Regions from separate parts of the Cumulibacter soli genome, predicted to be linked through region 1. Evidence: riboswitches for the same ligand, from Rfam matches in the RefSeq annotation. Region 1 holds a riboswitch; each other region holds the start of a gene.
The links. A riboswitch is a leader RNA that binds a small molecule or an ion and turns the genes downstream of it on or off. The one in region 1 is predicted to bind cobalamin.
Positions count from the first base shown of each region.

Region 2: linked by a shared signal. The riboswitch ahead of E1H16_RS18075 (ABC transporter substrate-binding protein) and the one ahead of E1H16_RS11160 (ABC transporter substrate-binding protein) in region 1 are both predicted to bind cobalamin.
Region 3: linked by a shared signal. The riboswitch ahead of E1H16_RS12925 (ABC transporter substrate-binding protein) and the one ahead of E1H16_RS11160 (ABC transporter substrate-binding protein) in region 1 are both predicted to bind cobalamin.

Region 1 is NZ_SMSG01000004.1:391,449-402,031, reverse strand. It holds gene cobBC (bifunctional hydrogenobyrinic acid a,c-diamide synthase/histidinol phosphate aminotransferase CobBC) at 1-1,983, shown strand, start outside; gene cobA (uroporphyrinogen-III C-methyltransferase) at 1,986-2,960, shown strand; gene E1H16_RS11185 (cobalamin biosynthesis protein) at 2,957-3,976, shown strand; gene E1H16_RS11180 (cobalt-precorrin-6A reductase) at 4,047-4,781, opposite strand; gene E1H16_RS11175 (hypothetical protein) at 4,846-5,475, opposite strand; gene E1H16_RS11170 (SRPBCC domain-containing protein) at 5,586-6,047, shown strand; tRNA gene E1H16_RS11165 (tRNA-Ser) at 6,153-6,240, opposite strand; cobalamin riboswitch at 6,347-6,556, shown strand; gene E1H16_RS11160 (ABC transporter substrate-binding protein) at 6,585-8,153, shown strand; gene E1H16_RS11155 (ABC transporter permease) at 8,156-9,175, shown strand; gene E1H16_RS11150 (ABC transporter permease) at 9,172-10,062, shown strand; gene E1H16_RS11145 (ABC transporter ATP-binding protein) at 10,106-10,583, shown strand, end outside.
Region 2 is NZ_SMSG01000012.1:8,391-18,973, reverse strand. It holds gene E1H16_RS18085 (ABC transporter ATP-binding protein) at 1-302, opposite strand, end outside; gene E1H16_RS18080 (FecCD family ABC transporter permease) at 302-1,324, opposite strand; gene E1H16_RS18075 (ABC transporter substrate-binding protein) at 1,324-2,358, opposite strand; cobalamin riboswitch at 2,419-2,582, opposite strand; gene E1H16_RS18070 (HhH-GPD-type base excision DNA repair protein) at 2,599-3,168, opposite strand; gene E1H16_RS18065 (FBP domain-containing protein) at 3,453-3,956, shown strand; gene E1H16_RS18060 (tRNA (cytidine(34)-2'-O)-methyltransferase) at 4,071-4,550, opposite strand; gene nhaA (Na+/H+ antiporter NhaA) at 4,839-6,092, shown strand; gene E1H16_RS18050 (VOC family protein) at 6,333-6,698, opposite strand; gene E1H16_RS18045 (HelD family protein) at 6,821-9,073, opposite strand; gene moaA (GTP 3',8-cyclase MoaA) at 9,210-10,259, shown strand; gene E1H16_RS18035 (MoaD/ThiS family protein) at 10,261-10,503, shown strand; gene E1H16_RS18030 (glycosyl hydrolase) at 10,553-10,583, opposite strand, start outside.
Region 3 is NZ_SMSG01000005.1:317,241-327,823, forward strand. It holds gene E1H16_RS12885 (hypothetical protein) at 1-63, opposite strand, end outside; gene E1H16_RS12890 (TetR/AcrR family transcriptional regulator) at 476-1,144, shown strand; gene E1H16_RS12895 (SipW-dependent-type signal peptide-containing protein) at 1,718-2,386, shown strand; gene E1H16_RS12900 (signal peptidase I) at 2,438-3,103, shown strand; gene E1H16_RS18435 (hypothetical protein) at 3,100-3,909, shown strand; gene E1H16_RS12910 (choice-of-anchor G family protein) at 3,906-5,825, shown strand; gene E1H16_RS12915 (DUF169 domain-containing protein) at 5,995-6,834, shown strand; gene E1H16_RS12920 (nitroreductase family protein) at 6,955-7,602, opposite strand; cobalamin riboswitch at 7,719-7,869, shown strand; gene E1H16_RS12925 (ABC transporter substrate-binding protein) at 7,984-8,973, shown strand; gene E1H16_RS12930 (ABC transporter substrate-binding protein) at 9,012-10,064, shown strand; gene E1H16_RS12935 (FecCD family ABC transporter permease) at 10,099-10,583, shown strand, end outside.

The DNA of each region.
Region 1 (10,583 bases):
GTGCTGCCGCGCGATGCCGGCGTGAGCGCACCCTCGCGCCACCTCGGTCTCGTTCCGGTCGCCGAACGGCGCGATGTCGCTTCCGCCCTTGATCTGCTCGCCGAGCAGACCGCGACGTATATCGACCTCGATGCGGTACGCCGGATTGCTGACGGCGCACCGCAGGTAGCGATCGATCCGTGGTCGCCGCCGGTGCGGGAGCGGCCATCGAAACCCGTCGTCGCCGTAGCGGGTGGGCGAGCATTCACGTTCCGATACGCCGAGACTGATGAACTGATTCGCGCCCAGGGTGCTGAGCCCGTCGTGTTCGACCCAGCCACAGACTCGTCGCTGCCAGCCGGCACCGCCGCGATCTACCTCGGCGGTGGGTTCCCCGAAATGCATGCCGTCGAACTTGCCGGGAATCAATCGTTGAAGCGTCAGATCCGCGACGCCGTACTCTCGGGTATGCCAACGGTCGCCGAATGCGCCGGGATGCTGTACCTCTCCGAATCGGTCGACGGACACGACTTTGCCGGCGCGATCCCCGCCAGGGCAGCGATGGGCCCGCGCCTGAAGCTTGGTTATGAACGCGCGACGCTCGGTGCCGACAGCGTTATCGGAGGAGCGGGCCTGGAGGTTCGGGGCCACGAATTCCACCGAACCCAGATCAGCCCGGTGACCGCGAACCCGCCCGCGTGGCGGTACGAGACCGGAAACGCAGGATTTGCGCTCGATCCAGCCGCGACCGGCCGCGCGACAGTGCATGCGTCGTACCTGCATGTGCATTGGGCCGGAGCGCCATCGCTGGCCACCGCGTTCTGCGACGCCGCCGCCCAGTTCGCCGCATCATCGACCGCTACCGTCCCGGTGAGTGTGGACCAGAATGACCCTGCCGAGCGAACCATCACGCTAGCCAGCACGAGTTCACCAGGACTCGCCGACGAGCCCACCTCCGGTGCGTCAGCAGGGCGCGAATCGCTCGCGTCCCTCGATCACCACGGCGACGCGGAAGTCGCCAGCGGGCTGGCCGACTTCGCGGTCAACGTCCGCGCCGCCGCGCCGCCGGCCTGGCTGTCCACCCAGTTGCGGGACGCCGTTGGTGACGTCGGCCCTTACCCCTCCGTGGATGCGGCGCGCACCGCGATCGCCCGCAGACATGGGATCGCAGACGATATGGTGCTGCCCACCAATGGCGCCGCCGAAGCGTTCACGCTCATAGCGCGAGCTCTCAACACGCGGCGCCCGGTTATCGTGCACCCTCAGTTCACTGAACCCGAATCGGCGCTGCGCCGCGCCGATATCGCGCCCGAACATGTGCTGCTCAGCGAGCGAGACGGATTCGCGTTGCATGCTGCCGCAGTACCGGACGATGCCGATCTGGTGATCGTGGGAAACCCGACCAATCCCACCGGCGTCCTGCATCCCCGCGGTGCATTGGAATCTCTGCGACGCGCGGACCGGATGTTGGTCGTGGACGAAGCATTCGCGGATGCGATTCCCGGAGATCCACAGACGATGATCGCGGCCGATATGTCAGGTGTGGTGGTGATCCGGTCCTTGACCAAGACGTGGTCGATGGCCGGCGTACGCGCGGGTTACATCATCGCTGAGCCCGAGGTGATCGCTCGGCTCGCCGCCCAGCAGCCACATTGGTCGGTCTCCACGTTCGCCGCCGTGGCGATGGAGGTGACCGCTCGAGGAGACGCCGTTCGTGAGGCCGAAAACGGGGCGCGTGAGCTGCAACGCTGGCGGACGGAGCTCATCGAAGGCCTGCAGAAGTTGGGGCTGCGGTCTGTGCCCGGACACGCGCCGTTCGTGCTGGTCCGGGTCGGCATCGGTGCCCATCGCGCGCTACGCGAGGCTGGAATCGCAGTCCGCAGCTGCGATAGCTTCCCCGGACTCGACGGATCGTGGGTGCGCATCGCGGTCAGAGAACCTGCGGCCACCGCTCGGCTGCTGGAAACATTGGAACGAATCACTAGCTCGGAGAGCCTCGCGTGAGCATGCCCTTTTCCTTAGATGGCTGCAAAGTACTCCTGCACGCCCCCGCTGCCGGTGTCGCGGAGCGAGTGCATGCCCTACTCGATGCAGGTGCCCAGGTGAGCGTCATGGCGACCGAGCCAGACGCGACACTTCGGGACATCGCCTCCCGCGAGCTCATCGATCTGGTGACCGATGCCGACCCGCTGCAGTACGACGTCGTACTGCGCGACCGACCACGCGCCGAAGCTGTCCGGCCCGCGGCCGATGACGGCGGCGCGGTCACGCTCGTCGGAGGTGGACCGGGTGATCAGGGATTGCTCACCATCGCCGGTATGCAGGCGATCGCCGAGGCCGACGTCATTGTCTGCGACCGGCTAGCACCGTTGGGTGCGCTGTCGCGAGCCAAGCCGGACGCCGAGGTGATTCATGTCGGCAAGATCCCGCGAGGCGAGTTCACGCCGCAGGAAGCCATCAACGAGTTGCTGGTAACGCGTGCGCGTGCAGGGCTTCGAGTGACCCGGCTCAAGGGCGGGGACAGTTTCGTATTCGGCCGCGGTGGCGAGGAGTGGAACGCGTGCGTCGCTGCAGGCGTGCCGGTGCGGTCGATACCTGGTGTTAGTTCGTCTATCGCCGCGGCCGAATTGATCGGTGTGCCGGTGACGCATCGCTCCCTTACCCAAGGATTTATCGTCGTGTCTGGGCACGTCGCTCCCGACGATCCACGTAATACGGTCGATTGGGGAGCGTTGGCGCGATCGGGCCTGACGATCGTGGTGCTGATGGGTGTGGCGGTACTCGACGCCATTGCCAAGACCCTGATCGCCGCGGGAATGCCGGAGCACACTCCCGCGGCGTGCATCGCCGACGCGAGCATGCCGAGCCAACGATCGGTCACCTCCACGCTGAGCGAGATCGACCGGACGGCGTCCGACGCAGGGGTGGGTGCGCCCGCGGTGACCGTCATCGGTCCGGTCGTGTCCGCGCTCGCGCGATGAGCTTTCGCCGCACTCGTCCCGCAGCGTCAACTCGCGCTCGAGTTCGGCTAGGTGCCGCGTTCGGAGCCGGTCCGCCGCAGCGTGCGCGGACCCTCGATGCGGTGAGCATCGGGTTGCTGGCAGGCTTCACCGCTGACCGACTGCTCGGCGACCCACAACGCGGCCATCCCGTGGCCGGGTTTGGGCGGGTAGCGGCGGCGCTACAACGCCCGCTGTATCGCGATTCCAAGATCAATGGTGCGGCGTACGAGGCGGTACTAGTCGGCGGCGCAACCGCCCTCGGCGCCGCCCTGTACCGGGGGCCGGTGTGGCTTAGAGCGGGCGTTACTGCCGCTGCGACCTGGGCGGTACTCGGCGGGCGGACCCTGGAAAGCGAGGCGCGCGCGGTGGCTCACAGCGTCCAAGGCGACGATCTCAGCACGGCGCGTCGTCGAGTGCGGTCACTCGTGGGACGTGACCCGAGCAACCTGAGTGGCGATGAGCTCGCGCGAGCGTGCGTGGAATCGCTCGCGGAGAACACGTCGGACGCGGTCGTCGCTCCGCTGGTGTGGGGTGCTGCAGCGGGCGTGCCCGGATTACTTGGATATCGCGCGATCAACACCCTTGATGCGATGGTTGGTTATCGCTCGCCGCGCTGGGCGCGATTCGGCTGGGCCGCGGCTCGAGTGGATGACGCGGCAAATTTCGTTCCCGCGCGGCTGGCCGCGGGCCTGACGGCCCTATTGTCCGGGCGGCCTCGGGAGGTGCTGGCCGTCGTGCGACGCGACGCACGGCAGCACCCCAGTCCCAACGGCGGGCGGATAGAGGCGGCGTACGCCGCGACGCTCGGAGTCCGCCTCGGTGGCAGCAATACGTACGGCGGGGTGATCGAGGACCGCGGCGTGCTGGGCGACGGTGCGCCGGTCCGCGTCGCGGACGTTGATAGAGCCGCTCGACTCGGCCGTCGTCTGTCGGCCGCGTCGCTCGCGGTCTGTGTGATCTCGCGCATCGTCGTTCGTCGCCTCGCCCGCCGGTAGCACGGGTCACGGCCGGTCACTGACGTCGAGAAGCCATACGCGGCAACGGCGAAAGAGACTGCGACACGCGTCAACCGACTACCGCGGACAGCGCCTCGTGCAGTGTGGGAACCTCGAGGACCCCAGCGGGCGCCTCGGGACGCCCCACAACCACGACCGGTACCCCCAACGACGCTGCGGCGTCCAGTTTCGCGGAGGTGTAAGAACCGCCGGAATCCTTCGTCAGCAGCACATCGACTTCGTGCTGGCGCATCACGGCCAGTTCCCCATCAACGCTGTACGGCCCCCGATCGAGGAGTACCCGCCACGCCGTGGGCGGGGTCGATGACAGTGGCTCAACTACCCGGACCAGCACCGAACGCGACGCCCACGGCTCGAGGAAATGAGGCAGCGTCTGACGGCCCGTTGTCAGGAATGGTTGCGATCCAAGCTCCTGCGCGGCAGTGCGAGCCTCATCGTAGGACCGAACCCACGTCCATGATGCTGAGTCCGGCCGGGCACGCCATCCAGGCCGGGCGTACCGCACGAACGGTACGCCCGCGGCATCCGAGGCGTCGGCGCCGTGCCGAGTCATCGTCTGGGCGAACGGATGGGTGGCATCGATGACATGGGTGATGCCGTCAGTCTGCAGAAATGCGGCGAGTCCTTTGCTACCGCCGAAACCGCCGATCCGGACCTCGCCCGCAGGCAACCGCGGATTCTGTACCCGGCCAGCCAATGTGGAAATCACCGGGACGCCGAGGTCGACCAGTGCCGCGGCCAGCCCACGCGCTTCGGCGGTGCCGCCGAGAATCAGCACTCTCATTGATCCTGCTCCAATGGTTTCAACCCGTGTCGGGTACGCGTTGAAGTATCGCCTGCGAGGGGTGTCAGATGTGTGTGCACCCGATGCTCTTGTCCACGGAGATCAGAAACGTGGTGCACAGCAGCACGTTCGAGCGGTCAGTCTCGGATCGATCGAACGTGTACACGGCTGTGAACTCGTCTGACTCATAGTCCGGGATCGATGCGGAGTCGCCGACCACTTCGCCGACCGACGCCATCTGACCGGTGGTGTCCGTGAGGGTCGGAACCACCTGACCCGTGCTCAGTCCAGGCGCACTGATCAGGCTGGTCACCCGGAACTCGACGAGCATCCACACCGGGTCGTCGGCTGCCTCGTACGGCCAATGAGGTTCAGCTTCTTCGGCGGGCGCGTCATAGGCGACGTCGAGCAACTCCATCGCGTAGTACGCATGGCAGAACACCTCTCCCGGGGACGCGGGGCTCGCGAGCGGGTGGTCGGCACACTCATCGACGATCGCAGGAGTCTGCGCGCTCGTGGCCTCGGCGTCCGACGTCGGCGCTGATTCGTGCGAACTATGTGGCTCGTGCGATTCATGCGAACTGTGCGACTCAGAATGGCCACTGCCGACGTCAAGATCGTCGCTGGCCCCGCAACCAGATATCAGCAGGGCAAGCGAGGCGAGTACCGCGATGGCACTGGCTGCTCGGCGCATGTCCCGAACATACCGGTCCGGTCACGTCGTAGCCGACCCATAGCCATGTGCGGAGACGCCAGGCTCCCGCGAGGTCGCGGGGCCGGTGGTGGCGCGCCTAGGGTTGGGGTATGGGAAGAACCGATCGCGCCAGTCTCCTCATTCACGTCGACCGGGATGAGGTGTTCGCGGCGCTGGCCAGTCGTGATGCGCTGCAGACCTGGCTGCCTCCGAAGGGGATGCAGGGTCGGTTCGAGCAGTTCGATATGCGCGAGGGCGGCTCATACCGGCTGGTGTTGACGTACGAGGATGCGTCAGGTGCGCCCGGCAAGACATCCGTCGACTCGGACGTGGCCGACGTTCGCATCTCACAGATTGTTCTCGGTGAGCGCATCGTGCAGGAGATTGACTTCGACTCCGATGACGCAGCGTTTCAGGGAACCATGCAGATGGAGTGGAACCTGCGCAGTGTGGAGGAAGGGACCGATGTCGAGGTGGTGGCTCGGAATGTCCCCGACGGGGTCCGTGCACGTGACCACGCCGAAGGGATCACGTCGTCGCTGACGAACCTTGCCACCTACCTGGAGCCGTGACAGCTGGCGGAGGATACGAGACCCCGTCGCTGCGCTCCTCCTCGAATCACTGTGCCGTCTACAAACGATTGTGGGCCGGACACTTCGTGCCCGACCCACAACCGTTGGCGGAGGATACGAGATTCGAACTCGTGAGGGCGTGAACCCAACCCGCTTTCCAAGCGAGCGCCATAGGCCTCTAGGCGAATCCTCCACGCGGCGCGATGCCGCGACACACAAGGTTACCGGTACTGGTGTCCGCACCGCACGCCAGGTAATAGTGAGATGGGCCGCGGCCGCGGTGTCCGCCGTGAGCGCTGCTATTGTTCACTTGCTGCGGTGTACGGGAATTCGGTGCAATGCCGAAGCGGCCCTCGCCACTGTAAGCAGAACTGACTCGAACCTCGATCGGCGCGCTTGCGCCGGAAGTCACTGGATAACCACATCCGGGAAGGCTGTTCGAATCGGACTTCGGCGTACCTGCCGGAGATTCTGTGAGCCAGGAGACCGATCGCAGCGATCCGATGCATTCCACGAGGTTCTGGAAAGGCGGCTCGCATGCGCGTTCCGTATGTACGTTCAATTCGTCGATTTAGCGCCGGGGCACTCGCCGTCGCACTCGTCCTGGCTGGGACCGCGTGCGGAACGAGCGATCCCGGGCAGCAGGATGGCGAGGACCCCACGTCGCTGACGCTGGCGACCAGTTTCCCCATCGATGACGTAGACCCGATGACGAACGGGTTCTGGTTCATCGAGTTCGGCGCTGCCGAATTGCTGATGCGGCCCGTACTCGCCGCCGAGCCCGAGCCATGGCTGCTCCAAGATCTACAGAACGTCGACGAACACACCTGGGTGTTGACCCTGAACGAGGGCACCGCGTTCCAGAACGGGAATCCGCTCGACGGCGAGGCGCTCGCCGCAGTGATGAACTATGACCTGGAGAACGTCCCCGGTCTTAAACCGTTGGCTGGGACGACGGTCGAGGCGACCGGTGAACGCGAGGTCACCGTGACCACCGCGGAACCGACCCCGAATCTGCCGTACCTGCTCGCCGACGAGTCGAAGTTCGTCATTTTCGACCTGGCCGCGTACGAGGCTGCGGACGAAGACGTGGCCAAACTCGACGATGCGCAGATCTACACCGGCCCGTACGTCGTCGACACGCTCGATCCGCAGACCATGACGATGAGCGCCGACGATGACTACTGGGGCGGTACGCCGCCGCTGGAGACGGTCACGGTCAAGTTCATCGAAGAGGCGCAGTCACGCATTCTTGCCGTGCAGAACGGCGAAGCTGACCTCGCGTTGTACCCACCGACCGACTCTGCCAAGAGCATCGAGGGCCGCACCGATGCGTACTGGATCACGGGTACGCCGAAGGGCCCAACTTTCCAGTTCCGAATGAATCAGAAGACCGGTGTGCTGACTGACGGCGACGTGCGCCAGGCGCTGCTGGCGGCGATCGATTACGACGAGATCGCCGACGACGTGATGAATGGTCTGTACGAGGTTTCGAACGGTATGTACTCGCCGCAGGCGCCGTACTACCAGGACATGTTCGATACGGATCTCGACAAGGCTGAACAGCTGCTGGATGATGCCGGCTGGGCCGAGGGTGCGAATGGCACCCGCAGCAAGGACGGTGAACCGCTGGTCCTGAACCTGCTGACGTTCCCGCAGCAGCCAGATTCAGAAACGCTGGCGTTGGCCGTGCAGGCTCAACTCGGGGACATTGGTATCACCGTCGAGATTCAGCAGGTCCCGGACATTGATGAGGCCGAGCAGGACCCGAACGTGAACTGGCAGCTTGCCCCGCACAGCAACGGGACGACGTCATTCTCGGGCGATCCAACGACGACCCTGCAGAGTACGTTCGCCAGCGATGGCGACGGCAATCACAGTGGAATCAAGGACCCGGAACTCGATGCGCTGATCGACGAGTACGCCACCACGATGGACCCGGAGGCTCGCAATGCGGTCCTCGGCGAAATACAGACCGTGATCGCCGATAACGCCTACATGGGCTGGCTCGGCATGCGGATCCCTGGCATCGTGGCGGGACCCGCGTGGCAGGACTACGAGATCCCGATGGCGAACCTCTGGGTCGGTTTCGAAACGACGCCGTAGCGATGCTGGTAACCCTCGCGCGCAGGGTGGGGATCGCTGTCCTCACCCTGCTTGCCGCGAGCGTGATCATCTGGAGTCTGCTCTTGCTGGCGCCAGGAGATCCGGCTGGTGGGGTGTTGCGAGCGCGCGGCATCCTCGAGCCAGACGCGGCGCAGATCGCCGCGATGCGAGCCGAACTCGGACTGGACGGCAACCCGATCGGGCGCTACTTAGATTGGCTGGGCACTGCGTTACAGGGCGACTTCGGGGTGTCCTGGCGATCCGGTAGATCGGTGATGAGCGAGTTCGCGACGCGACTGCCGGCGACCCTGCGGTTGACGGCTGCAGCTCTGGTAATCGGCATCGTGATGGCGCTCGTGATCGGCATCGCTTCGGCCGCGGCACCGCGCCGCTGGCCCGACCGGGTCGGGCGTGTCGTATCGCTCGCCCTGGTCATCGCCCCTGGCTTCCTCGTCGGCCTGATCATCCTCAATGTCCTGGTGCTGCAGTTGGGACTAGGTGTGATCGTCAGCGACGGCACCTGGGGGACGGTCGGCTGGCCGGCCTTCACTCTCGCGCTCGGTTCCGCCGGCTATTGGGCCAGGATTCTGCGCGCATCGATTCTGGAGGCGCAGTCATCCGCCTATATGCAGGTGTGTCGCGCGCGCGGCATCAGTCCGACGCGGCGCATGTTCACCCATGCCTTGCCGAACGCCGCCGGCCCATTCCTGACCGTCGTGTCCCTGGGCGCGGCCGGGTTGATCGGCGGGGCACCGATCGCTGAAAGCGTGTTCACCTGGCCTGGTGTCGGCGGCTACACGATGCAGGCGATCAACGCCCGGGACCAGCCGGTCATCGCGACGTTCACCATGCTGGCGGTACTCATCTACGTCATCGTGAGCCTGCTCATCGACCTACTCCTTGCCGTGATTGATCCGCGGCTGCGTGGACATGGGCTCAGCCGCCGCCAGCTACGCCTAGCGTTGCGCGATGCCGCCCGCACCGAGCAGACCGAAAGTCGCGAACTGGAGGTGAGTCGATGAGCCTGGCCGTGAACCAGATCGCCGATATCGTCGATGAACCGCGTGCTGCACGCGAGCTAGCACCGAAACTATGGGCCCGCCTGCGGCGCCACGGCGGCTTCCGCGTCGGCGCAATCGGGCTGCTGTTGTTGTTCGCGATCGCGCTGATCGGACCGCTGCTCGTCGGTGATCCGAATGCCACCGATTACCGCAACCAACTCGCGCCACCGTCCACAGCGCATTGGCTTGGTACCGACGGTAACGGCCGTGACCTGTTCGCGCGGACCGTGCACGCCGCAGGGGTCTCGACGTACGCCGCGGTGATCGTTTTCGTTATCACCACGGCCATCGGACTCGTGCTCGGAGTGTCCTCTGGGCTGATCGGTGGGTGGTACGACACGCTCGTGTGCCGACTTTGCGACATCATGCTCGGCTTGCCGTCGCTCATTCTCGCGTTGGCTATCGTCGGCGCACTCGGCCCAGGATTCGGCAACCTGATCCTCGCCATGTCACTGACCGGCTGGGCCGGATTGACCAAACTGGCGCGGACCCTTTCCTTGGGGGCGAGACACCGACTGGACGTCGTCGCGGCCCGAATGGCCGGCGTCGGCGGCGTGCGGATCGCGATGACGCACGTGCTGCCTGGCGTTTTCTCGCACACCCTGATCGCGGCGACTCTCGGCTTCGGCGAAACGATCCTCGCGCTCGCCGGCCTGTCCTTCCTTGGACTGGGGGTACAACCACCGACAGCCGAATGGGGCAGCATGCTCAATGAGAGTCGCCTCGACCTCACGGTTGCGCCCTGGCTGTTGATTGGGCCGGGCGTCGGGCTCATCCTCGCGGTCGCGAGCGTCACGTTGATCAGCGACGCGTTGCGCGATTGCGCCGACATCGCGGAGACCGCATGACCTCGACAGCCCACGCGATCCGCCGCAGGACTCGGGAGACGACATGAGCCACAAGAGCGACATGTTGCGGATCGAGGACCTGACGGTGACCTATCGCGGCGGCTACCGTGCCCTCGACGGAGTGAGTCTGACGGTCGGCTGTGACGAGGTGGTCGCGCTGGTCGGCGAATCGGGTTGCGGTAAGACCAGCACGCTACGGACCGTACTGGGGCTGCTGCCAGCGGGCGCACGCGTCGCTGGAGCGATCGAGCTGGACGGCCAACCGCTGGCGGGGCTTCGAAAGCGGGAGCGCTCGGCGGCGCGCGTCCGCGCCGGCTACGTCACGCAGGATCCGTACTCGGCATTTGATCCGCTGCGGACGGTGCGTCACCACATCCTTGAGCCGCTGCGACCGGCGGGCGTCGAGATCAGTGAGGTCGCCGTACTGGACGCGCTGCGCTCGGCGGGTATCCCCGACGCGTCGGAGCGGTGGACGCAGTATCCGCATCAGTGGTCCGGCGGGATGTTGCAACGTGCCGATA
Region 2 (10,583 bases), on a different contig from region 1:
AGCCGACCGAGGCTGATCACATCTCGCACCGTCGGCTGCGTGTCGGTCGTCACCTCCTGGTCCACGACGGCCATGCGCCGAGCAATCTGTCGCCTCGACAGCGCGGCAAGGTCATCGTCACCGAGGGTGATGACGCCCGACGAGGCTGGCCTAAGTCCCGCGATCACACGCAGGAGCGAGGATTTGCCCGAACCATTCGGCCCGAGCAACCCCACGGTGCTGCCCCTGCGTACGGCGAGCGTGACACCATCGACGATCACCTTGTCGCGCACGCCCCATGACACGTTGTTGCCTCGAATCATCACGCTCGCCTCCGGCGTTGCAGCATCACGATGACGAACGCGGGTACACCCACGATCGCGGTCGCCACTCCGACCGGTAATTCCTGCGGAGCAATGATGGTCCGCGCGCCGACGTCGACCCACACCAAGAAGATCGCGCCGAGCAGCGCCGACACCGGAACGAGTAAACGATGGCGCGAGCCGATCAACGCGCGCGCGGCATGCGGCAGCACTAATCCCACGAAGCCGATTGCCCCGGACGACGACACGATCACGGCGGTCATCAGTGCAGTGACCACCAGCAGCACGATGCGCGTTCGCTGCACCGAGACACCCAGCGATGCCGCCGAGTCCTCCCCGAAAGTGAATGCGTCCATCGATCCGGCGAGTAGCCAGCACACACAGATCCCTGCGAGTACGACGGCCCCGCATATCGCGACGTCTCGCCAGGACGCAGTCCCGAGCGAACCGAGCAACCAGAACAGCACCCCGCGGGTCTGTTCGGCGTCCGCGGCGGTAAACATGATGAAGGACGTCAACGCAGAAAACAGTTGGGTCGCAGCAACTCCCGCGAGAATCATTCGGTCGGTCGTGCCACCGGCGAGTAGGCCGAGCGCAAGAACTAGGGCGAACGCGACCAACGCCCCGACGAAAGCGCCGGAAGCCAACGATGCCGCGCCCGCCCCGACGCCGAGAACGACCACGCTCACCGCACCCATCGAGGCTCCCGAGGAAATCCCGAGTACGAACGGGTCGGCCAGCGGGTTGCGCAGCAGCGACTGCAGGATGACACCACACAGCGCGAGCCCGGCACCGCACGCAGCGGCCAGTGCGGCCCGCGGTAGCCGCAGATCCCAGATGATGCCCTGTCGGATCCTGCTCAACCCCGAATCAGGCCCGCCCAGCTTCTCCACCACGACGGCGAACGCGTCGGACGGACCCAATGAGGACGGCCCGATCGCTGTCGCCACGGCAATCGAGACAAGGAGCCCCGCTAGACCGACGGGCCAACCCAGGTGCCTCCACCGGCTGCCACCGATCACTACTTCGCAAGGCCAAGTTCGACGAGACCGGCCGACATCTGCTCCACCAGGTCGACCGTGCGGATGGATGGGTTCAGTTCCGCTCCCGCGACCGTCACGTACTGCTTTTCTTTCACCGCGGTCATTTCCTTCGTGACCGGATTGGATTCGAGATACTCGATCTTGGCCGCGGCCGTCTCGGCTGTCTGGCTCTTACGAGTGAGATCCCCGATGACCAGGACGTCAGGATCGGCGTCCGCGATGGCCTCCCAACCGATCTGCGGCCACTCGGCATTCTGGCCCTCGAACACGTTCGTCAGGCCGAGGGCATGCGTGGCGATTCCCGGCCCACCGCAACAACCACCGACGTACGGTGACTCGGAGTTCGCGAACCAGTACAGCACCGTCACACCGTCGACGTCGGGTGCGGCCGAGACGGCGGCGTCCATCCTGTCCGCGAGGTCGTCGATCAGGTCTTGACCGGCCTGTTGCTCATCGACCAGCGTCGCGAGGTCGGTGATCTCGGTATAGATCGATTCCATCGTGATCGGTTCGTCGCGGGCACCGTCCCCACCGCCGAAGTCGGACTTTTCGCACTCGACGGCGGACAGATATGCCGGGACGCCGAGGTCGGCGAACTGTTCGGCTGTGGCGACGCCGCCCTCGCTCAACGTGTTGTAAAGCGACGCGGTGATCAGGTCGGGTTCGGTCGCGAGCACCGCTTCGTACGACGGCGCCTGGTCGGCTAACCGCTCGACCTTCGCATTCTCGTCGGCCAGCGAGTCCAGGATGGGGTCGGTCCAACTCGCGGTTCCCACCATTCGATCGGCCACCCCGAGCGACAACAGAATTTCCGTCGACGCCTGGTTCAGCGACACGATCCGCTCGGGGCGATTCTCCACGGTGATCGTGCGGTCGCATCGATCGATACTCACCGGGTATCCGGCGTCGGCGGCCTCGGACGGGCCATCCTCGCCCGTAGATCCACATGCGACGAGCGTGGCCACGGACAGCGTGGCAGCCAGGAATGACAACAGGGAGTGACGGGCGCGCATAGCGAACCTTTTCGTGCTCAGGGGTCCGGTAGCGCGGGACCCGCATGGAGCCCATTGGCGGGTGCCGACGGGGAGCCAGCAGGTTTTCGGGCTCGGAATCCTTCGAACCAGGCACCTTCCCAGACTGTCGTCCAGTGGCCTTACACCTGGCCCGTCACCCATACCGCTGCGCGTCAGCTCCGGTCTCTCACCGGATTCCCTCGACTGGCAGACGACACCCTAGCAGAGCGTCCGCCGCGGCTACTTCGCTGCTTTAGCGGCAGCCTTCGCGGCCTTCTTGAAGTCGCGGACCTGCTGCAATGACTCGGGACCGGTCACGTCAGCTACTGACCGGCGCGAGTTGGACTCGGCGTACGGACCAATCGCCTTGCGCCAGCCGTATGGGCGGTGATCGAGTTGCTTGCCCAACAGCGCGGCGAAGATCCGCGCCTTCTGTTCGCCGTACCCCGGCAGTGCCTGCAACCGCTTGAGCAGGTCTGCGGCACTGGACGACGCCTCCCAGACTGACGCGGCGTCGCCGTCGTACTCGTCGCAGATCACCTGAGCGAGCTGTTGGACGCGGCGCGCCATCGATCGGCCGTAACGATGAATAGCAGGCGGTGTCGCGCACAACTCTTCGAACTCGGCCGGGTCATAGGCGGCAATCGTGTGCGGATCGAAGCTGCCGATTCGAGTCGCTATTTTGCGCGGCCCACGGAAAGCGTGCTCCATGGGATATTGCTGATCCAGAAGCATTCCGGTCAGCAAGGCGAAGGGATTCTCGGACAGCAGTCGGTCGGCCTCGGAGTCCTGCGCGATACACAGCGTCATCTCCCTACCCTAAGCCCCCGCGATCGAGACGGGCTCGCCCCGAAGGGCGGGCGCGACGCCACCGCTCGAAATTCGATCCGCATCCAGTGGCCCGAAAGCGTACGGTGGGATCCGTGAGTTTCCGCGAGTTGTACTCCCAACGCCAGGAGGTCGTCGGCGAAGCCCTCGCCGACGGTGAGTAGCTAGGCCGCCCCGGCCGTGCCCGCAGTCCGCTGCCCAGCACGGCTATTTTGGCGACCCCTCACACCCGGCGCGCCGCGGGCGCACCATCGGAAGGCTTACTCATGCAACCACTCACCGAAAAACTCATCCGCTCCTCCTTCGTGAACGCCTCACGCCGCGAGGTGAAAGAGATGTCATTGCCGGAGGGCTTCGACGATCTCACCGAGTACGACTGGGACGACCTCGATTACCTCGGTTGGCGCGACTCGACCTTCGCCCGACGCGCGTACGTCGTACTTCCGCGACTGGACGCCGACCCCGTCGGCATCGCGCTCAAACCCGCCGCATCGCCACCACGAACGCGCGCCATGTGCAACTGGTGCCGAGACGTGCGACTGCTCAACGAGGTCGTTTTCTTCAGCGCCAAGCGCGTCGGCCCCGCCGGACGTCGCGGTGACACCGTCGGCACGCTCATCTGCCGGGATTTCGAGTGCTCACGCAATGCGCGCAACGATCCGCCAGCGCCGTACGAGGGTTACGACAAGGCCGCCGCACGCGTGCGGCGGATCGAGGATCTGCAACTGAAGGTCGCCGGTTTCGCGGAGATGCTGATAGCCGGCCGGTAACGAACTCGGCACTGCGGTTCATCGCAGGCCCCGAGCGGGCAGGCACGTGGACTACCCACCTGCCTCGTCTCTGGGAGCCTGCGGTGAATCCCACGTGCGCGGATTCGGTCGGGATCACAGCGATTCCGGGTAACCGAGTTGCCGCCACGCCTCGTACACCACGATCGCCGCGCTGTTGCTGAGGTTGAGCGACCGTCGCCCCGCGAGCATCGGAATCCGGAGCCGATCGTTCAGCCGCGGGTGCGCAAGGATTTCCGCTGGCAGACCGTCAGACTCGCACCCAAACAGCAATACATCGTCCGGTCGATACTCGATGCTCGAATGAACGGTGGTCGCCGAACTGGTGAAGGCGAATACCCGCGGCGGCTGCGGTTGGCCTGCGTCCAGCGCAGCAAAGCAGGCATCGAGGGACGGATGAATGAATACCCGCGCGAGATCGTGATAGTCGAGGCCCGCTCGTCGCAACTGCTTGTCCTCCAGCGAAAACCCCAGCGGCTCAACGAGGTGCAGTTCCGCCGGCGTGCAGGCCGCCAGTCGGATCGCGTTGCCGGTGTTCGGCGGGATTTCAGGCGTGTGAAAAACGATGCGCAGCACCGTGCCATCAGACCACTGCTCCCCGCCACCGGTCGAGCGGTGTGAGCATTATTGCTCACCGGAATCATGGTGAGCGCCCGGCGAATCACCGGAACACATGACTGCGCCACTCCGATGACACCGTGCGTCCCCGATGACACCGCGCCTCCCGGTGCCACTGCGCCTTCGCCGGCGCACCCCGCCGATCCGGTAGCCCGCGCCACGTTAGAGTTACTCTCCGGTGTGTCGGGAAGCCTGGTCGACGTTCTGCGGACAACCCTGTTTGCAGATCCAACTCCATAGGGATGTATGTCCACGACCAAAATGCCACCCGTGGCGCGACTGCGCGCATGGGTAACGAAAGAAACCATCGGCGGCCTGCTGTTGCTGAGCGCGGCAGCACTCGCCCTCATCTGGGCGAACTCGCCATGGCGAGACTCATACCACTCTCTCGCCGAGTACACCGTCGGCCCCGCTGCACTGCACCTGAACCTCGACCTCGCGACCTGGGCCGCTGACGGTCTACTCGCGATCTTCTTCTTCATCGTTGGCGCCGAGCTCAAGCACGAGATCGTCGACGGTAGCCTCAGCAACCCGCGCGAAGCGGCTGTTCCGATGATCGCGGCGGTGGGCGGGATGGCCGTGCCTGCGGTCCTCTACGTCGTGATGGTGACCGCGCTCGGTGATGCATCGGCGCTACACGGATGGGCCATCCCCACGGCCACCGACATCGCGTTCGCGCTCGCCGTCCTGGCCATCTTCGGTCGCGGTCTGCCACGGGGCCTGCGTACTTTCTTGCTGACCCTCGCCGTGGTGGACGACCTGCTGGCGATCATCGTGATCGCGGCGTTCTACACCGAGTCGATCGGTCTGACTTCGCTGGCGATCGCTCTGGTTTGCGTGGCCGCGTTCGCGTTCGTCGCGCGATCGAAGTTCGCGCGGTGGTGGATTCTGCTTCCGATCGCCGTCGTCGCGTGGAGTTTCATGCACGCGTCGGGCGTACACGCCACGATCGCGGGGGTCTTGATGGGCCTGAGTCTCGCCGCTAAGCCCATCCATGGTGAGTCGGCGCCGAGAACCCACCGGTACGACGACATCGTGCGACCGTTTTCGGCCGGCATTGCCCTTCCGCTGTTTGCCTTCTTCGCTGCCGGAGTGACCTTCGTTGCGGGCGACGGAATAGGTGATGTACTCAGCGAACCGGTTCTGATTGCGATCGTGGTCGCCCTCGTGCTCGGCAAGGTGATCGGGGTGCTCGGAGCGGCAACATTGCTCACGAAACTTACGCCCATGCGGTTGCCGGACGCGATTGGACTGCGTGACCTGCTGCCAGTTGGCCTGCTATGCGGGATCGGCTTCACTGTTTCGCTGCTGATCGCTGAACTCTCTTTCCCCGATACCGAACATACCGACGCCGGAAAGCTCGGCATCCTGCTCGGCACACTCATTGCGGCGACCGCGGCAGCGATCATGTTGCGGTGGGATGCGCGCAAGGCCCGACATCGCGACATGAACGAGGACGGCCTGGACGACGCCGACATTTCGCGCATCGGAGACGAATAACTGCGCAGGTGGCGGGTAGGGTTCGTCGACGCTCCCACCCGCCACCTGCGGTGAACGGACCGACGGGCGATGCAGGAGGACCCAACGAACGGCCAGACACAATACGCACACGTCGGCGACCACTGACCGACCCGCGCGTCAAGCGGCAGCTCCAGGCGCTCAGTCAGGGGCTCACTCCATCGGTGACCGACCGGGAACGGAGTGTCCCAGCGAATCGGTGCGGGTCGGATGGACTGGCCTTCAGCCCCCGTCGGTGTGTCCTTCGTATAGACCGATGTGGTTTCCATCGGGGTCGCTGAAGACCGCGGACCAACTCGTTTCGCTGATCGGCGACTTCTCGACGACGACCGCGCCGCCGCTTTCGCGGACCTTGGCCAGCGTCTCGTCGATCGAATCAACCTCGACGTACGAGCGCGGGCAGATGAAGTTCTCGTCCCGCTGCGTGAGGCCGCCGCCGCTGATCTGATTCGGGGCCCGCCACATCGGGTAGTCCTCGAATCCGGGAGGGCCAGCGATATCCCAGCCAAATAGACCTGCGTAGAACGTCTTTGCGAGGTTCATGTCATTGACGGGAATCTCGAAGTGGGTGATGTCGCCGTGTGCCATGTCCGCCTCCGTTGGTTGGTCCGGTGTGGCCGGCGCATACAACGGTAGGCCTATATGACCCAAATCACCACGGCCTGGTTACGATACAGCACTCGCCCACCGCATCGCAGCCGCGCCCCTAGCTAAGACCCGGTGCTCGCGCCGATCCCATCGAGCCAGCGAGCGCTGCTGCCGACCGTCGTCAGCCGCTGCGTAGCTCGGGTCAACACGACGTACAGAATCCGCACGCCTCGAGCGTCACCGGAGGTGATCTCATCGGGTTCGACGACGAGCACGCCGTCGTACTCCAGCCCTTTCACCGACAGTTCATCGATCACGACGAGGCGTTCGCCGGCCGCCGCACCCAACGATTCGAAGGGCTCGTGCCCCAAGCCAACCGGTTTGGAGCCGCTCGAGTCCACGTCGGCGGGTTCCGAGTCAAACCAGGAGCGAACCTCAGCCACGCGAGCAGCCGGAGCAATCACCGCTACCGTTCCCTCGACCTCGCCAAGCAGGTCACGGGCCTGCGCCACCACTGCCTCGGCTACCTCGGACGTCAGCACATGCAATGGCTGATGCCCCGTCTCGCGCACGGCCTCGGGGATATCGGCGTCCGGCATGACCGCGCGGACCACCTCGGCAGCCAAGGAGAAAACCTCGGCGGGCGACCGGTAGTTGGTATCGAGCCGGAAATCCCGACGCGGCGGCTTCACCAGTGCCGCGTCCATCGCGGCCCGCGCTTCAGCCGGGTCATGCCACGACGTCTGCGCGATATCACCGACTACGGTCCACGACGCGTTTCGCCCACGGCGTCCGACCAGGCGCCATTGCATCGGCGATAGGTCCTGCGCCTCATCTATGATCACGTGCCCATATCCGGAGTAGTTCTCGGGGCGCACCCGCGGCCCAACCCGCGCATACTCACGATCTGCCGCTGTGGTCACCTCACGCATATCGGCAAGGTCAAACTCGTCGCGTGCCTTGGGTGGCGGCGGAATCTCCCCGAGCGCATCCCGGATCTCATCGAGTACGGCGATGTCTTGCACCGACAGTTCGACCGAGTCCAGCAGATGGGTCCGCCAATCAGCCGCGAGCGCCGCAATCTCGGACCGCTGTAACGCCCCCATCGAGCACGCGGCCAAGTGTCGCTCATCGCCTAGCGCCCGCAGCACATCATGCGGCTGGCGCATCGGCCACCACGCAGCCAGGAACTCCTGGTACTCCTCACGTTCAGTGAGGTCGTCGCGGAACTCCGCCAACGTCCGCTCGGCGCGCGGGCCGTCCGACAGTTTGCGGTACATCAGGTCGGAGAGCGCTTCCTTTGCCGCCCGGAAAGATCGGTTGTATTTGCGGTTTCCGCGCAGCACCGACCGACGGATGCCGCGCAGGTCGCTCTGTGAGACCTGCACGACGTCGCCGCGATAGAACATCCGGAAACTGGTCGGCATCGACGGATCAGCGAACCGGGCCGCGCGCGTGACGACGGGGGCGATGCGGGCCGAACCTTTTAGTCGCGCGATATGCGGCGCGTCGAGGCGGGATGCGGTATAGCCGTCGACGAGTTCACCGACGCTGCGCAGTGAGGCTGAGTCCTCGCCGAGGGAGGGCAGGACGCGTTCGATGTAGCGCATGAAGGTCTGCGAGGGCCCCACGACGAGTACGCCGCTGCTCTCGAATTTGCGCCGCTCCCGATACAGGAGGTACGCCGCACGATGGAGCGCGACGACGGTCTTACCGGTGCCCGGGCCGCCACTGATAATCGTCACGCCGTCGCCGGGTGCGCGGATCGCCTCATCCTGGTGGGTCTGGATGGTCGCGACGATGTCGCGCATCTGGCCGGTGCGCGCCCGCGACAGCGACGCGATCAGCGCCCCGTCGCCGATCACGTTCATCCCGTCAAGCGCGGCTTCGGTGTCGAGAAGGTCGTCCTCGACGGACACAACCTTCTCGCGAACGCTGCGGATAACCCGGCGGCGTACGACCTCCAGCCGCTCGGTGGGCGTTGCGCGATAGAACGGCGCCGCCGCGGGTGCGCGCCAATCGAGCACCAGCGGGTCAAAGTCTTCGTCGAGGACGCCGATGCGCCCCACATGGTGCACTGTCCGATCGTCGAAATCGAGACGACCGAACACGAGACCTTCGTGTTCGCGGTTAAGCAGATGCTTGCGTCGCGCCGCGACGTGCACGAACGCATCACGTTCTACCAGGCCGCCGTACGTCCCGGTTCTACCGCGGGCAAGGCCTTCGGCGGTGATCGCATCGGCGTTCTTCAGCAGCACCTCGATCCGCGCGTTGACCCGATCGACATGCGCTTGCTCGCGCGCGATTTCGACGGACTCTGGATCGGTCGGCGTCTGGCCCGTCTCATCGACGGACGACGAATTCGACTGTTGCACGTGTGGTTGCTCCTGGGGTGCTTCCGGACCAGCCCGCTCGGCGCGCGGAACACCTGAGTCTACTCGCGTACGACCGCGAGCGGCGTCAGTTGCGAGGAGGGTTTACGGCGCACGTACGCGACGTACACTGAGCGAGATGAGCAGCCTCCAGTCCACCGAATCGCGCGACGAGCGCATTAGTCGGCTGCGCGCTGAGGGGCGACTGGTCGACCGTTTCGGCCGGGTCGCCACCGATCTGCGCATCTCGCTGACCGACAAGTGCAACCTGCGCTGCACCTATTGCATGCCCGCTGAGGGCCTGCCGTGGCTCCCGAAGGCCGATTTACTCACCGACGCCGAGTTGGTGCGGCTCGCGCGGATCGCGGTCGAGACGCTCGGTGTCGAGGAAATCCGGTTCACCGGCGGCGAGCCGCTGCTGCGCCCGGGCCTGCCACAGATCCTGCAGGAGATCACTGCATTAACCCCGCGCCCGCAGACCGCGCTGACCACGAATGCGTTGGGGCTGTCCAAGACGGCGCGAGCACTGAAGGACGCCGGACTCGACCGCGTGAACATCTCGCTCGACACTCTCGATTCGCAACGGTTTCACGACCTGACCCGCCGGGACCGGTTCGCCGACACGATCGCCGGGATCGAGGCCGCCGCCGAAGTCGGGCTGACGCCGGTCAAGATCAACTCAGTGCTGATGCGTGGGGTGAACGACGACGAGGCGCCTGAGTTACTGCGCTGGTGCCTCGAGCGTGGCTACGAGCTGCGGTTCATCGAGCAGATGCCACTCGATGGCGGACATGTCTGGGATCGCCAGCAGATGATCACTGCTGAGGAAATCCTGCATTCGCTCCAAGAGCATTTCGAATTGACCCCAGACCCCGCGCATCGCGGTGCCGCACCGGCCGAGACGTGGCTCGTGAACGGTGGGCCAATCCGCGTCGGCGTGATCGGTTCGGTGACCCGACCGTTCTGCGGTGACTGCGATCGCACACGGTTGACGGCCGATGGCCAGGTGCGCAATTGCCTGTTCGCAGTCGAAGAATCGGATCTGCGGGCGCCCCTGCGCGCCGGAGCCAGCGATGAGGAGATCGCGCAGCGGTGGCGTACGGCGATGTTCGGCAAACGTGCGGGACACGGAATTGATGACCCATCATTCCTCCAGCCGTCCCGACCTATGTCTGCGATTGGTGGCTAGCGTGAGCGTCAACATTCGGTACTTCGCGGCTGCGGCAGCTGCTGCTGGTGTGGACGAGGAGTCGGTGAAACCCGGCACCCTCGCGGAGATCATTGCCGAAGTCGGTACGAAGCACGGCGACATGATGATCAAGGTGCTGCCTGCGTGCAGTTTCCTCGTCGATGGGACGGCGACGACCGATCAGCAGATCGTGGTCGAGGGCGGTCAGAGCATCGATGTGCTGCCGCCGTTCGCCGGCGGCTAGGCGCCGCAGGCTCCCCTGGGAGTAAGTCCGGTTGGCTTGTGCCCAGGAATCAGTACTTGGCAGCGATAGCGGCAAATCGA
Region 3 (10,583 bases), on a different contig from region 1:
GGTAGCGCTTGTGGCGGGGCTGGTATCGGTGGTTGGTCGGCTGGGGAACTGCTGGTCGGTCAAGGGTCCAGGTTCTTTCATCGCGGTGTGATCGAGTCGCCGTTCCAGGCGCCCCAGGCGCCGAGGAACGGCCATCCAGGCTACGCCGGAAGTTACGAGTCGGTAACGATCGTGAAGTGCTTCACCGAGATCGGCCCCAAATTCGCTCCTGGCCTCACCTGGGTCTCACGATGCGACTCGTGCAGAGCTGACCGGGAGCGTTCGGCGCGCGGCACCCGCCGTGGGAAGTGGCGATATTTAGTCGCGCGGTCGCTGCCGGTTCGGGGGCGGCAGCGAGTTGGTGCACGCGTCGCGCGTGGTGGTGGCGCGGGCCGCGCGAGGGATCCACTTGTCTGCTCGCGCCGACACTTCGACGCAAACATGACAATCGTGTCAAGTTTCCGATACGGTGTGGTATGACTCGAAGGAGCACGCGATGACGAAGGCCGTCCCGGCGCAGGCGAGTGCCGCACACGTGTCCAACGGTGAAGCGTTGCCAGCGACCGAGCGAGGTCGCCGCAAGCGCGCGGCGATCGTCGCCGCCGCGCGTGAGGTTTTCGAGGAGTCTGGCTTCAAGGACGCGCGAATCGCGGATATTGCTCGTAAAGCCGGGGCGTCGTACGGGTCGTTCTATACCTACTTTGCTTCCAAGGAAGAGATCTTCCAGGAGGTCGTCCAGCAGGTCACGAATGAGATGTTCAATTTCTCGCGACCAAGCGGAACTCGCGCGGACAATCCGGTACAGCGGATCGAAGCAGCAAATCGACGATACGTGCAGGCGTATGCCCGTAACGCCCGAATGATGAGTGTGATGACCGAGGTCGCCGCGTACGACGACTTCACTCGCGGTCTGGCGCGGCAGATCCGGGAGCGGTTCGTCGAGCGCAATGAAGAAGGCGTCCGGCGTTTGCAGAAGCAAGGACTGGCCGACGAGAACCTGGATGCCCGGGTGGCTGCGGACGTCCTCGGCGGGATGATCGAACGCTTCGCGCACGTGTGGGTGGAGAGTCGCTCGCAGCAGGAGATCGACGCCGCAGTTCCGGTTCTGACCAAGATCTGGGCGCGCGGGCTCGGGTTGGACGAGTCCGAGATCGAGCAACTGTAGCTACCACGCTACTGCGGGCGGGCTAGCTCGCCGCAATCGCGGCGCCGCTTCCCAGCGCCGTTTCGCGTCCTCGAGCCGCTCCACATGCTCGCGTTGTGTAGCAAGGGATCGGGATCGCCCACACCACTCGAGCGCCCTTTCGGCGAGCTGCCGATGGCAGGTGACCGGCAACCAACGCCGTTGCGCTACCGGTGTGCATACACCCACGGCGTCCGGAGAAGTGGGTTGACTGACTCGGTCCCTAACGACCCCGTATCGACATGCGATCGATGGTGTCCGCGGCCTCGTACTGGGGTGATACGAGCATCACCCAGGGTGATGAAATCGGCGCACAGTTTTCACCCTTGTCGACCTGTGTGCTGGGTGTGAAACTACTTCCGAGTGCGGTGCTGGACGCCAGTTATATCGGCGAACAGCAGCGTGATCCTCGCGTTGAGAATGTCCGACCGACAGAACGATCCGGGCATCTCACGGGTCGCGCCCGACACCCAATCCGACCGATGCGTCTACTTTGGCGTGCCCTGCGCCGGGACTGATGAACGCATCGGACCTATGTACTCGAAAGGAACCTCCATGGCTACTCAGCAGTCACGGAAAATGCGAAAGATCGCGGCCGTTGCCGCGGGCGCGCTCGTAGTCGGAGTCGGCGCCAGCTTCACCCTGGCGTCGTGGACCGACTCGGAGTGGGTCAGTGGCAGCGTGGACGGCGAGACTCCCGGCGTCGGCACCAGCGACTTCGAGGTGCAGCAGAACACCAGCTCGCCGTACGCCGATACGGGATGGACCGATGAAGAGGAGAACCCCGGCGGTGCGCTGCTGTTCTCCGCCGGCGCCCTGAGCCTGACCCCCGGCGACAGCATCTACGCGCCCGTCGCGTTGCAAACCACCGAAGACTCGCTCGCCGCCACCGTAAACCTGCAGGGCGCGGTCGCCTCAGCCGGAATCACGATCGACGACCCCGATGGCGCGCTCTGGGCGGCCATCGACGTCGATGTCTACACGGCAGCCGGCGCTACCCCTCCGGCGTGCACCCCGGCCGACTTCGACGCTGCCGACTGGACTGCGATCCTCACCGGCGGACTCGACGACGCAGCGACGGCGCCGCAGGACCTGGCAGCGGAGTCCGGCTCCACTCAGCACTACTGCTTCGTGCTCACGCTGCCGGATGACGCGGCTGACACCTTGCAGGGCCTCACCATCGCCCCCGCTTGGGAGTTCGCTTCCGAATCCGTCGACGCGTAAATACTGCGCGCTGAAGCGCACTAGCCGAACCAGCAGACGGGACCGACCGCAATGATCAAGAAGATCATCGGAGCTACTGTCACGACGCTAATCGTCGCGACAGCAGTTGGTCTCGTCTGCTGGTTCGTGCTTGCGGCGACGACCGGTGCCAGCCTGATCACGTTCCGGACCGGGTCGATGGCGCCGAGCATGCCGCAGGGTGCAATCGCGGTTGCGATGCCCGTCAAGGCGTCCGAGATCAAGGTCAACGACGTCGTCACCGTGCAGCGTCCGGGCGAGTCACTTCCGGTGACACACCGGGTTGTGGAGGTGCGCACCCCTGAGGAAGCCACCACGCCGGACGGGATCCCGGACAACGCGCGCGAGCTCGTGCTCAAGGGCGATGACAACGATGTGGCCGATTTCGAGCCGTACGTAGTGACCGACGCGAAGAAAGTGGTCTTCTCACTCGCGAACGCCGGTGCGGTACTCACCTGGCTCAAGACACCTATCGGGATGGGCTTGATGATCCTGCTGGTCGGTGCGCTGACCACCTGGGCATTCTGGCCGGCCCGGGAGATACCGGATTCGGAAGACTCCGCTTATGCCGAATCGGACGGATCCACAGATCCTCCGCCGGACGACGATGCGAATCCCAGCAGCGCGGACCGTGCCGGTACGGATCCGGCTGATTCCTCGGCGGAATTGGCCCACGAAATCTTGGGAGCTAACAGATGACGGCGAACGACGCACGCCCAATGCGCCCCAAGGGGGCTCGGGCGAAATGGCGCGCCGCCACGTTCGGGGTACTCGCGCTATCGACCGCCGTCTTCGCGGTTGGCGCAGTCATGACGGTTGATCGTGCTTGGGCCGCGTTCGAGGATGTGACTGAGACGGGCGTGCCCGGGCTGTTGCACCTCGCTGTCGATGACCGCGGTCCCTTACACGTCGAGCTCGCTCCCGGCGAGAGTGCCCATTGGCTGATCCAGGCAGAACTCGACGACGCGCCGAGTGGGGCGCTGACCGTCGAAATGCATGCCAGCGGGGAACTGATCGAGCAGGACCAGTTGCTCGTCGCGGTTAGCGCTTGTTCTGGCGAGTACTACGATCCTTCGGTCACAGAGCCTGCGTGCGACGGTGAGCAGAGTGAGATTCTCGCAGTCACGTCGCTCAGCGCGGTCTCGTCCGCGGGCGCTCTCTACGAGCTCGGCGAAATCACCCCGACTGATCCGCAACAGGTGTTGGTCACCTTGTCGCTACCGGACGATGCGAGTTACGACGACGGCGCCAGCGCCGACATCTTCGTCGGCTTCCACGCGTCCGGGGCGGACGACCCCGGTGAGCCACCGACAGGTACGCCACCGACGGGTACGCCGCCGACCGGAGCACCCCCAGCGGGTCCCGGGTCGACGGGAACGCCACCGACGGACTCCCTCGCGTCAACGGGTGCGGATGTCCGTGCCCTGGCCCTACTTGCCATCGGTGCCATCGGAATCGGCTCCGGACTCGTCATGCTGCGGCGTGAGCCCGGGAAGGAATCATGAAGATCTTCACCAAGCCCCGGTCCGTCTTGCGAGGTCGCGGCACCACTGTGCTCGCCGCGACGATGGTGACGACGTCCGCGCTCCTCGCGCAGACCCTGGTAGCGACCAACGCGACGTGGAACGACGCCGAGTGGGTGCACTCAGATGGGGTCGGCACCCTTGATTGTGTGGAGCCGGCTGGCCAGTTCGCCACCCGAGCCGAGGGGCGGTTCCTCAGCGGTTCGCTGCTGGACATCAATCTCGACAGCATCGCCGAGGCAGAACGCGTAGAAGTGACCAACGATGGGTCCCGCTCGATGGTGCAGACCGCCGGCACGCCCGTCAGCGGTCTGCCTGACGCGTACGCCGATCCGCTGTCCGCCGAAGTGCTGAGCCTGCTCAATCTCGACCTCACTGGGCTGCTGGAACTACCGGCCGATGCCTCGACCGGTGTCGTGGGGCAGTTCGGTCAAGCACAGTCCGATGGCACCGCGGTCGGCGCCAGTGGGTTGATCACGGATTCCGGTGGTATCGATCTGTCGCACGAACAGACCGGCGACTACCCGGACCTGGCAACACTGCAACTCTCCGAAATCCTAAACTCTGACCTGCTCGGTGACCTGGGACTCGGCACGCTGCTGTCCAACGTCGCAGATCTCACCTTGGAACTTGGCGCCGTTGCGGGGCGCGCCAGCTACTCGACCTGTGACTACCTCTGGGGATCGGACCCCGACACGGTCAACCGCGAGTATCTCGCCGCATCCGCCGATCTTGGCTTCTCCACGCCGCTGATCGGCGAGTTGGTGAGCGCTATCGGCGGCTCGGAGCAGGAGCAATGCTCCGATACGCCGCTCAGCACCGTGAAACTGCTCGAATGCACGGTCAACGGTCTCGCGAGCGATGAAGGCGTCGTCGACTCCCTCGTCAGTGGTGTCACGGGGTTGTTGGGCACGCTGACCAATAATCTCGGCCTCGGTGAGATCACCGCCGATCTCACTGCCACAGTTGACCTGAGCGGGGTTCAGGCGTTGTTGGATGACACCCTCACCGATACCGGCGGCGTGATCACGGTCAACCTCGGCGACGGCACCGTCCAGGTCAACACGGCGGCGCTGCTGGAAGCGGCGTACCCGGGGACCTACACCGACGGACTCAACGGACTCGCTCCGAACACCAATCCGCTGGCGGATCCCGGCGTCCTCAACGAGTTGGTCGATCGGGTCAGCGCCTTGCTGGCCGACTGGATCGTGAACGTCCAGAATGCAATCACCACGGCGATCGGCCAGACGACGATCACCGCTGGCGTGCGCATTGACCTTGAACTCACCACGATTCTCGGTACCCTCCCGATTGGCGATATCGAGGTCGCCGTCGACTGCCGCCCGACGGGCAGTACGACGGCGGGACCGGGATGCACCCTCGCCGAGTTGCTTGACAGCGGCCCGAATCCGGGCGTGCAAGAGGTCACCGCAGGCTTCGAGGTCCTGCCCGGTCTGCCTGGCCTTGTAGGGGATCTCCTGAACGGCGTGGTTGGGACGGTGATTGCCGGATTGGTCAGCAATCTTGTGAGTGGTACCGCCGGTCTGGTCGGGACGGTAGTGAACGACACTCTGGACCCCGTCGTCACCGGAGCGGTCAACGCGTTGCCTGGCTTGACCGCACCTGTCGTCAACCTGGTCAGCGACCTTTACAACGGGCTGTTCCTCAGCGGAATCGTCGCGCTGACGATCAATGCGCAGAACGACACGTCCGATCCGAACGATGTTGAACCGCAGGAGTGGGCGACGTTGCCCGAGGGCCAGTTCGATGTGTCGGCCATCAGGGTGGGCGTACTTGATCTGCTCGGCGCCTATCACGTCAACGTGCACCTCGGTCGGGCTTCGGTGGGGCCGGGCTGCGCCGTCGCGACGGCGGCGGTTGACTGCGCGGGGTACTGAGTGAACGCATCGACACTCGTGACGGTGTCGATCTTCAGGTAGCACCAGAACGCTGAGGTGGGTCCATTCTCGATTCGAGGATGGACCCACCGCAGTTCTCGGGGTTGAGGCCCGCTGTCGGCTGTAGTGGTCTGGGTCATAGTCTGGGTGGGACGTGAGGAGTGGCCAAATGACTGACACCGCCCAACCTGTGAACCTCCCGATGCCGAGTCGCCGACCGCAGGATGAGCCGCCGGCGCTGTTGGGACCGAGTGAAACCGACTGGAGTGCGCTGACCGACCGCCTGAATCGGCTGCTGCGGCTGCGTACTACGCCGGTGGGGATGAAGCTGTTCGCGACGGTCGCCGAGATGGAGGCTGTGCCGAAGATCCGGCGTCCGAAGGCGATCCACACGACCGACCAAATCGTCGCGCAGGCAGCTCGGATCGGTTTCACCGTAGGAATCACCAACGACGACCTCGTCGGCCCACAGTGTGGTGCGGTGATCGGATTGCACCCGCGCGATGAGTCGTGGCTGTCCGGCGACCGCATGGCCGGTGTGTGGTTCGCCGATCAGGAGGAAGCGTCGCGACACCAGCATGCGATGGATACGGTGCCCGACAACCTGTACGAGGCGATGGCCGTGTCACCGCTAGCCTCCGGCCGACTCGACCCGCCGGACGTCGTCCTGATTTATGCCACCCCCGCACAGTCGATTCTGATGATCAACGGGCTGCAGTGGTCGGGCTACAAGAAGTTTGAGTGGTCCTGCGTCGGGGAGTCATCGTGCGCCGACTCGTGGGGGAGGGCGCTCGCGACTCGGGAACCGTCGATGTCGATCCCGTGCTACGCCGAGCGTCGGTACGGCGGCGTCCTCGAGGACGAACTCTTGTTGGCGCTGCCGCCGGAGTACCTACCGGGGATGCTCGATGGGCTGGATGCGTTGGGCCGTAACGGATTCCGCTACCCGATACCGCAGTACGGCATCCAGTCGGATGCGCGCGCCGGACTCGGTGTTTCCTACACCTGAGCCCCCACGCGAAACCGACGACGAGTGCGCCGTCGGCACGCCGACTTGCGGGGGAGCGAGTAACGATAATCGGCCCAGACCGTTGCTCGCTGCCCCGCAGAATGGCCAAGTGCGGCCGGATTACGCCGGGGTTGATTCGCCCCAGGTGTTCCAGAACGTGATGTCTTCGATCGGCCCGCGGGCGGCGGGTTTGAAGTCGGTGCCCTTGGTGTAGGCGATCGGCAGCATCGCCGCCTGCGTGAAGCCCTCGGGGATCTCCAACAGTTCGGCGGTTTCCTGCGCGTGGGCCAGGTGGAACGTCGTCCACACCGATCCGAGGCCGCGCGAACGCAGCGCTAGGCAGAAGCTCCAGATCGCCGGGTGAATCGAGCCGAAGAATCCTGCGGCGCTTTCCAGATTTGCCGGCTTTCCCGCGATGCAAGGGATGACCAGCGCCGGTACCTGCTCAATGACATCGACGAGGTATGCAGCCGAGCTACGTACGCGTCCGGTCTGCTCGTCGGCCTCCTCCTGGCCCTTCGTGGCCATATACTTACGCCCGACTTCCTTGTAGAACTCGGCGAGTTTGGCGCGCTTGGCCTCGTCCGTCACGATCATCCAGCGCCATCCCTGGGAATTGCTGCCCGTGGGGGCTTGTACGGCCAGGCGAAGGCATTCGAGGATGACTTCGGGCTCGACCGGGCGCTCAAGGTCAAGACGTTTGCGGACGGCGCGTGTGGTGCTCAACAGCCAGTCGGTGGCCTGCTTCTGTTCAGGTGAAATCGTCATGACTTGACCCTAGCCCGAACAGTTCAGTGCACCAACGGATGTAGTCACGCTGCTGTCAAAGCGATCTGCTGCCGACATCACCGTCGGCGCGCCTTCGGGCGTAGCGACCCGCTCAACACTAGGGGAAACTGCCGGGTGCTAATCTCGACGAGTCCATTGCGATGGGACCCGAGGAAGCCGGTGTGAATCCGGCGCGGTACCGCCACTGTAGACGGTGCACAGACACGTGCCCGTGAGCCAGATACTCGCCCCATTCGTACCTTTCAGTGTCGGGGCGGCGTACCCCGAGAAAGGCTGCGCGAAGTCGTGCACGCTTCTTTTACTTCATCCCACCTTCTCGGCAGGCGACGTCGCCCCTGGGTCTTGCTCGCGTGTTTGGCTGTGGCTGCATCGCTAGCGAGCTGCTCAGCCGAAACAAGCCCAGAGGCGCGAGCGTCTGGGGGCGCCTCGGTCGAGAACTGCGACATCGATGTCCCCGTTGGCGATCCGCCCGAGCGTGTGTTCGCATCTGAACAGCCGGCAATTGAAATCATGCACGCGCTGGGGCTCAGCGACCGACTCGTCGCTACCAGTACGTTGCACGCCGCGATCCTGCCGGAATACGCGCAAGTCCAAGCGGACCTGGAATACACCCAGGACCTCCCGAGTCGGGAGGGTCTGCTGGCGATGGATCCGGACTTCGTCCTTGTGGGTTTCAATCATCCCTTCGCCGAGGACGGCACGTTCGGCACCCGGGCGAGCCTGGCCGACTTGGGCATCCGCACTTGGATCCTGAGCCCGCTGTGTCCGACGGAGGATGGCTTGTCGGACGAGGCACTTGATCCGCAGAACGTCAGCGTCGAGACGATCTATGACGACCTGCGCGGATTGGGTGTGATCTTTGACGTCGAGGAGCAGGCGGAGGAGATCATCGCGGACCAGCAGGTTCGCATCGCGGCCGTGGAGGAAGCCGTCAGCGGCGCAGATCGCCCCAAAGTGGCATTCGTCCGAGCTCTCGAAGATGGAACCTTCCGCATTGTCAGCGGCACTGACTTCGGCACCCGGATTATCGAGCACGCCGGCGGCGAGAACGTTTTCGCCGATCTCGATGCCGATCGCAAAATCATCGTCGATGCCGAAGAACTGATCTCCCGCGACCCCGACGTGATTCTCACCGACAGCTGCTGCGACCCGAGTTACACCGTCGAGAACCGCGACGAGGACGCTCTGGCAATCCTGCAGCATCCCGCGCTCGCCGGCGTCACCGCGGTCGAGAACGATCAGGTTTACCCGTTCCTGTTAGCCGATCGCAGCGCCGGCATCCGCGCTGCCCAAGCAATCGAGATGGTCGCCGCGATTCTGCACCCACACCTGGTGCAGGAACCCGCATAAAGCGCCATCCACACTCACACCTAAAGAGGGATAGTCGCATGACTTTGCTTCATTACCGAAGGCTCGCCGTTGTTGCCGCGTGTTTAGGCCTGGTGGGCACGAGCGCGTGCGCTGCCAACGCGAACGACCGATCCTCTGCCGCGGATGCCGTCACCGTTGAGAACTGCGGAATCGACGTCACGGTAAGTGAACCGCCTGAACGCGTATACGCCGCCTATCAGCCGGCCATCGAGATCGCGCACGCGTTAGGTATCAGCGATCGCCTGATCGAGACCGCGTTCCTTGATGCACAGGTGCTGCCGGAATACACGCAGGCCCAGAGCGAGGTTCCGTATGTGGAGAAACTGCCCAGCCGCGAGGCCATGTTGGCCACCGCGCCTGACTTCATCCTGTCGGGGTATAACAACGTCTTCACCGAAGATGGTGCTGGTGATGAGGGTTTCGGGACTCGGGCAAGCCTGGCCGAACTAGGCATCCAAAGTTGGATCCTCAGTCCGCTGTGTCCTAGTGAAGACGGGCTCTCCGATGAGGCGATTGATCCCGCTTCCGTCGATGTGGAAACGATCTACGACGACCTGAATGACCTCGGCGTCCTATTCGATGTCGAGGAGCGCGCTGAGGAGGTCATCGCGGACCAGCAGCAACGCATCGCCGCCGTCGAGCAGGCGCTCGCTGGAGTAGATACGCCCAGCGTCGCGATCGTCCTGCTGGACGAAGGTGGGGGCATTCGCGTCGCCGGTGGTATCGACTTCGGTACCCAGATCATCGAGCATGCGGGCGGGGTGAACGCGTTCGCCGACCTCGTCGATAAGCGCCATGTGGACATCGATCTCGAAGAGCTGATTGACCGTGACCCCGACGTCATCGTCACCAGCACGTGTTGCGACGCCTCCTATACCCGCGAGGACGGCGTGGAAGAAGTGCAGACGCTTATGCAGAACCCCGCGTTGGCAGGTATGTCGGCGGTGCAGAGCGAGCAGGTGTATCCGTTCCTGTTTGCTGACCGCGCGGCGGGGGTCCGCGTCGCCTACGCGATCGAACTGATGGCTTCGCTCCTGCACCCCGACTTGGTCCCGCCCAGCGAGGATTAGGCCGAGCAAGATGCAGCGGAGTGACAATACGGTGATGCCGGCCGCGCCGGCTTCCGAGCGGCCGGTCGAGGCCGCGCGCCCGGCTGCCCGCGTTGCTGTTCCTCGCGCCGGTTTATTGAGCGGCCACTGGCGTTCGCTCGGCATCCTGCTTGCCGTTGCGGTGCTGGTGGTCGTAGCGCTGGCTTCTGTCCTGCTAGGCACGCTCTCCGTCAACCTCTCCGACGTGTTCGGCGCCGTCACGGGTCCACCGGACACAGACGTTGAGCGGGCTGTTCGCTACATCCGAATCCCGCGCACGGTGACGGGTCTACTAGCGGGAGCGGCGCTCGGTATCGCCGGTGCGGTAATGCAAGGCCTCACCCGTAACCCGCTGGCGGGCCCTGGCCTGTTGGGTGTCAATGCCGGCGCGGCGCTGGCGGTGGTCCTGGCAATGATTGGCCTAGGCATCACTACCGCCGCCGGTTATGTGTGGTTCGCCCTTGCCGGTGCCGCCGTCGCCGCTGTCTTCGTTTACACGCT